DNA from 3 places in the Gordonia sp. LMA484 genome. Region 1 is predicted to be linked to each of the others. Evidence: predicted binding sites of a transcription regulator. Region 1 holds the regulator's gene; each other region holds the start of a gene.
What was found. The regulator LexA, encoded in region 1, represses DNA repair genes until DNA is damaged. The targets are predictions, from matches to a motif close to CGAACANNTGTTCG.
Positions count from the first base shown of each region.

Region 1 (2,203 bases):
TCGGCGCGGACCGCCACCGCCTATCCGGTGGAAGGTGTCGGGTTGTTCCGCACCGAACTCGCCTTCCTTGATCGCGCGGACGCGCCGACGGTAGAGGAACAGACAAGCCTCTACCGCGAGGTGCTGGATGCTTTCGACGGACAGAAGGTGGTCATCCGCACGCTCGACGCCGGCTCCGACAAACCGCTCAAGTTCGTCACCCAACTGGACGAGGCCAACCCCGCGCTGGGCGTGCGGGGCAATCGGATTGCCCAGGAACATCCCGAGATCCGCACCGCTCAGCTCGATGCGATCGCCGCTGCGGCGAATGGCCGCGAATCGACCGCCTGGGTGATGGCGCCGATGATCGCGTCGGCGGCCGAGGCCGCGGAGTTCGCCGCCGAGGTGCGTGCGCGCGGACTGATCGCCGGTGTGATGGTGGAGGTGCCCGCGGCCGCGATTCTTGCCGAATCCATACTGGCCGAAGTCGATTTCGTGTCGATCGGGACAAATGACCTCACCCAGTACACGATGGCGGCGGATCGGATGTCGGCCGAACTCGCCGGCCTGACCGACCCCTGGCAGCCTGCGGTGCTGTCGTTGATCGCAACCGTGGCGCGCGCGGGTTCCGAAGTGGGCAAGTCGGTGGGCGTGTGTGGCGAGGCCGCAGCAGACCCGGTGCTGGCGTGCGTGCTGGTCGGGATGGGTGTCACGTCGCTGTCGTCGGCTCCAGCCGCGGCGGCCGCGGTGGGAGCCCGACTCGGAGCGGTCAGCATGGACCAGTGCCAGGTTGCGGCCCAGGCGGCATTACGCACGTCCGACCCGGCCGCTGCGCGTGCGGCGGCGACGGCGGCGTTGGACGCCTAGCGTCATCAGGTCGGGCTTCCATGGAGGCCCGACCGGCCGGCTCGTGGCGGCCCGGTACCGGGCCCCGGGCCGGGCCCACCGTTCACACCCGGCGCATCACCGTGACGACCTTACCCAGGATGGCGGCGTTGTCGCCGGGGATCGGTTCGAACATCGCGTTGTGTGGCATCAGCCAGACGTGACCGTCCTTGCGCTTGAACGTCTTGACGGTTGCCTCGCCGTCGATCATCGCCGCGACGATGTCACCGTTCTCGGCCACGTTCTGCTGTCGCACCACGACCCAATCGCCGTCGCAGATCGCTGCATCGATCATCGATTCGCCGACCACGCGCAGCAGGAAGAGCGACCCGTCGCCGACGAGCTCACGGGGGAGCGGGAAGACGTCCTCGACGGCCTCCTCGGCGAGGATCGGTCCGCCCGCGGCGATGCGTCCGAGTACGGGTACGAAGGTGGGAGTCGGCAGTTCTGAGCCACCGGCCGGTGCGGCCGTGCCGCCCGGCGGCGTGTGCTGCTCGCCGTCCTGGATGTTGACGGCGCGAGGCCGATTGTGATCGCGTTTGAGCAGGCCCTTGCGCTCCAAAGTCCGTAGCTGATGTGCGACGGACGAGGTGGAGGTCAGTCCGACCGCCTCGCCGATCTCGCGGATGCTGGGCGGATATCCACGTTCACGCACCGACGTGCGGATGTACTCCAGCACACCCCGCTGGCGGGCGGTGAGGTTCGCCTCGGCGACCTCGGGATCAACCGTCGTCGCGCCCCCGGTCTCGTCGGTCCCACGGGTGGCGTCACGCCGTCCGCCGGCTTTGTCACTCATCGGTGTCCTCCCTCTCGGCGTCCGTCATGTGGGGGCGCCTGCCCGGTTCCTTTCGGAAACCTGCTGGATGTTGCCTTGCTACAGCGCCGACAGTATCCGAACATCCCGACATGTTCAAACATTTGTTCGACGCGTGTCGAGACATTGTCGGTCTGCCGTGATACTAATCGAACATACGTTCCGTCGAACACGTGATCGACAGTCCGGTCGATCGGGAGCCGAGGAGGACACGATGAGCACTGGGACCCTCACGCGCAGCACACGCACCCCGGACGGGGCGGTGTCCAGGTCTGAACGAACGGAGCCCGTGCGCGCCGAGCGTGTGCGCATCGAGCGCGAGCGCACCGACTCGGCACGCACCGACTCGGCAAGCACCGAGCCGACGCGAAGCGGGCGCACGCGTACCGGCGAGCAGGAGCGGGTCCGTCTCGGCGCGGGCACACGGCCGCGGCGCCAGGCGCATCACGAACCCGTCCGCCCGGCCGACCGACGGCCGGCTCGCCCGGCCGTCGGACAGTTACCTCGGGCTGCGGGGACCCGGTG
Region 1 is NZ_CM176700.1:2,829,717-2,831,919, reverse strand. Features, by position in the region: gene ptsP (phosphoenolpyruvate--protein phosphotransferase) at 1-846, shown strand, start outside; gene lexA (transcriptional repressor LexA) at 929-1,660, opposite strand; gene AC4AMJ_RS12425 (LysM peptidoglycan-binding domain-containing protein) at 1,893-2,203, shown strand, end outside.

Region 2 (2,203 bases), 810 kb from region 1:
TGTTTCGGACACGCCGGGGCCAGATCGATGATGTCGGTCAATCCGCCGGCAGCGAAGTCGCGGCGGGCGTGATGCAGTTCGACGTGGGAGGCCGGCTGATCACAGCCGGGTGCCGAGCACACCTCCCCATCCGGGCGGGCGAACGACGCCAACCGTTGAGCCCGGGTGGCACACCGTTTGGCCTGCCCGAAATACAAGGGCTGCGGGCTCGCATCGGCGAACACCGCCAAATACTGTTGGGCCTCGGCAGCCAACCGGATCACATCGGTGATCGGCAACAGCGACCCGGTGGCGGTGGTGCCGAATCCGGTCTCCCGGATCAGATCGGTGAGGTCGGCCTTGACGATCAGCTGCACCGGCAACCCCCGATGGGATTTGCCCAGCAACCCATCTGCAAACACTGCCCGCAACAAGGCTGCCAACGCATCATGATTGCGTTGGGCCTGGGTGCGGGTGTCGCGGGCGGCGGCCGCTTTCAGCGCCTCGGGGTCGGCGTCTTCTTCGGCACCCGAAGGGGCGTCGGGATCCTCGGGGTTGTTGAGGCCGGGTTTGGCCCACGCGGCCAGCATCATCTCCAGCAACGCCCGGGTTTCCGGATCCAGATGGCCGGTCAGTTTCGACATCTGCTGCGCGTTCTGCCGATTCAGCCACAGATTCCGCTTACGTTTCCGATCACTGTCGTCGGTCAACTCGCCGTCCGGATCCAGATGCGCCAACACCCGCTGACCAAGGATCACGATCTCATCCGGGGTGTGTTTGACCGCCAACTCGGCCAACGACGCCTCCGCGGCCACCTTCTTGTCATGCGGCGCCTGCTGCGGGATCGTCTCCAGAATGTCGATCACCGTACTCAGATGCGCCGGCCCGACCTCACCGGCCGCGAACGCCGCCGCCAACTCCGGATAGCGTGGCTCGGCGCACTGCCCACCCAACTGCCGCATCCGCCCGGTCGCCGCGATCTGATCCTTCCGCCGACCCGGTTCGGAGACCCGCACCTCGACATTGAGGAAGTTCGTCAAACTCCGAAACCCCATCGCCCGCGGCACACCCCGATCCGACAACTCCAGAATCTGGCGATTGCCCTCGAACAACTGCCGATTGACCGCCCGCTCCGAGGCCCGCGCCACCGCCAGCACCTCCGCATCACTACAGCGCGTCAGATCCGCCGCCGCCAACCGATCCAACACCGCATGCAACTCGGTGAGCAGACCCGGCACCTCCGACAACGACTCCTGCGCGTCCTGCGTGTCGTGCGTGTTCGGCTCGGCCATACCCACCCCCCCAGCGGACCATCGTTCGAATGTGTGTTCGAGAGTACAGCAGATTTGTTACTCCGACAAGCTCCTGATCGACAGAGTTCGTAACCATATCGACGGCACCAAGTCGGCGGGGATCACACCATTCCGCACTGGTGAAAGCCCTATCCTTACCACTGTCGGGGGCTGCGAACTCTGGATCGGTGGTGCTCTATGGCCGCAGGTGTCACGTGCGGGTCCTGCGGCACGGGTCTGCGCGACGGCGCCAGGTTCTGCGACCGGTGCGGGGCTCCGGTGGCAACGGTCGCCGATCGTGCGGAGTACAAGCAGGTGACGGTGCTCTTCGCCGATGTGGTCCGATCGATGGGTATCGCTGCCGCAGTCGAACCGGAGCGCTTCCGGGAGATCATGACCGGGTTGGTCGAGCGGGCGGCGATCGTTGTCGAACGCTACGGAGGGACCGTCGACTACACCGGTGACGGAGTGATGGCGGTGTTCGGTGCGCCGGTCGCAGTGGAGGACCATGCTGCGCGGGCGTGCCTGGCGGCCTTGGAGATCCAACGGCAAGCCGACGGCCTTGCGGCGGAAGTATCTCGCATCGATGCAGTGGACTTGCGCGTGCGGGTTGGGCTGAACTCAGGTCAGGTGATCGCAGGAGAACTCGGCTCGGGATCGTTCGGCTACACAGCGATAGGGGAGCAGGTCGGGTTCGCGCAACGCATGGAGTCGGTGGCCCCGCCGGGCGGCGTGATGTTGTCGGAGTCGACCGCTCGGTTGGTCGACGGCCTCGCCGTGCTGGCGGAGCCGGAGTGGGTACACATCAAGGGCGCGGATGAACCGGTGCGTGCACGACGGTTGCTGGCGGTTCGCCGACGCCACGGGGTGGTTGGGCGTACCGGGGCCCGACTGGTCGGCAGGCATCGGGAGATGGCAATGTTCGACACTCT
Region 2 is NZ_CM176700.1:2,023,900-2,026,102, reverse strand. Features, by position in the region: gene AC4AMJ_RS08765 (HNH endonuclease signature motif containing protein) at 1-1,271, opposite strand, end outside; gene AC4AMJ_RS08760 (AAA family ATPase) at 1,470-2,203, shown strand, end outside.
Region 2: the regulator LexA is predicted to act here: its motif matches at 1,298-1,311, upstream of AC4AMJ_RS08765 (HNH endonuclease signature motif containing protein).

Region 3 (2,203 bases), 3.1 Mb from region 1:
GCCTTGACGATCAGCTGCACCGGCAACCCCCGATGGGATTTGCCCAGCAACCCATCTGCAAACACTGCCCGCAACAAGGCCGCCAACGCATCATGATTCCGTTGGGCCTGGGTGCGGGTGTCGCGGGCGGCGGCCGCTTTCAACGCCTCGGGGTCGGCGTCCTCCTCGGCACCCGAAGGGGCGTCGGGATCCTCGGGGTTGTTGAGACCGGGTTTGGCCCACGCGGCCAGCATCATCTCCAGCAACGCCCGGGTCTCCGGATCCAGATGGCCGGTCAGTTTCGACATCTGCTGCGCGTTCTGCCGATTCAGCCACAGATTCCGCTTACGTTTCCGATCACTGTCGTCGGTCAACTCGCCATCCGGATCCAGATGCGCCAACACCCGCTGACCCAGGATCACGATCTCATCCGGGGTGTGTTTGACCGCCAACTCGGCCAACGACGCCTCGGCGGCCACCTTCTTGTCGTGGGGCGCCTGCTGCGGGATCGTCTCCAGAATGTCGATCACCGTACTCAGATGCGCCGGCCCGACCTCACCGGCCGCGAACGCCGCCGCCAACTCCGGAAAGCGAGGTTCGGCGCACTGCCCACCCAACTGCCGCATCCGCCCGGTCGCCGCGATCTGATCCTTCCGCCGACCAGGTTCGGAGACCCGCACCTCGACATTGAGGAAGTTCGTCAAACTCCGAAACCCCATCGCCCGCGGCACACCCCGATCCGACAACTCCAGAATCTGGCGATTACCCTCGAACAACTGCCGATTGACCGCCCGCTCCGAGGCCCGCGCCACCGCCAGCACCTCCGCATCACTACAGCGCGTCAGATCCGCCGCCGCCAACCGATCCAACACCGCATGCAACTCGGTGAGCAGACCCGGCACCTCCGACAACGACTCCTGCGCGTCCTGCGTGTTCGGCTCGGCCATACCCACCCCCCAGCGGACCATCGTTCGAATATACGTTCGAGAGTAGACCTCATTCGGGCGTCCCGCAAGTGTCATCTCTCAGGACATCGGTGACAGTTCTGCATCAGGACATCGGTGACATCACACGCCCCTTGAATGAGCCGACGATGAGGCCTGCTCGACCGTCACATCGCCATCAACGCGGACTGGTCCTCGGCGTCGTCGCGCAACCGGTCGATCACCTCACGCGTGTGCTCGCCATGTTGCGGCGGCGCGGTCCGTAGCGGTGGCCTTACACCGGAGTAGCTCACGGGAAAGCCGATCTGCCGCAGCTCTCCCGTGTGATGAGCGACGGTGCCGATCATTCCGATCGCCTCGGTGTGCGGGTCCGCGTAGATCTCGTCGAGATGACGGATGGGCGAGACCGGCACCCCGTGCTGTTTGAGAAGCGCGCACCAGTGCACCACCGTGCCGGCGGCGAACACCTCGGACAGGACCTGTTCCAACTTCTCCCGGTTCTCCACACGATCGCGGTTGCGCCAGAACTCCTCGCACTGTGCCAGCTCGGGGCGTCCGATGGCCGCGCACAACGAATCCCACAGGGCGTCGTTGCCAACCGCGATCACGAAGTACCCGTCAGAGGCCGGAAACGCTTGATAAGGAGCCAGATTGGGGTGCGCCGAGCCCATGCCGTGCGGGCGGTGACCGTCGGCGAAGTAGTTGGTCGCCCAGTTGACGTGCATGGCCAGCTGGCATTCATAGAGTGACGTGGTGACGTACTGGCCGCGTCCGGTGCGGGCTCGCTCGACCAGCGCGGAGAGCACCCCGATGACACCGAACAGCCCGGCCCCGAGGTCGCCCATGGCATAGCCGGCCTTCATCGGCGCCCCGCCGGGCTCACCGGTCAGCGACATCAGTCCGCCGGCCGCCTGGGCGATCATGTCGTAGCCGGGTTCGTCGCGTAGCGGACCTTCCTCGCCGAACGCTGAGATGTGCAACACCACCAGGTGCGGGTGGCGGGCGGAGAGATCCCGGTAGTCGAAGATCTTCTGCAGGCTGCTGCCCGGCCGGAAGTTCTCCACCACCACGTCGGCGTCGGCGAGCATGCGGTCGATGAGCTGTTGCCCCTCTTCGCTTTTCAGGTCGACGGTTACGGACTTTTTCCCGCGGTTGACGGCAAGGTAGTAGGTGGCGTCGTCGCCGACGAATGGCGGGCCCCAGGTGCGGGTGGGATCGCCGCCGTCGGGGTGTTCGATCTTGATGACTTCGGCGCCGAGGTCGGCGAACGACATGGTGGC
Region 3 is NZ_CM176700.1:5,907,164-5,909,366, reverse strand. Features, by position in the region: gene AC4AMJ_RS26255 (HNH endonuclease signature motif containing protein) at 1-947, opposite strand, end outside; gene AC4AMJ_RS26250 (CaiB/BaiF CoA transferase family protein) at 1,091-2,203, opposite strand, start outside.
Region 3: the regulator LexA is predicted to act here: its motif matches at 952-965, upstream of AC4AMJ_RS26255 (HNH endonuclease signature motif containing protein).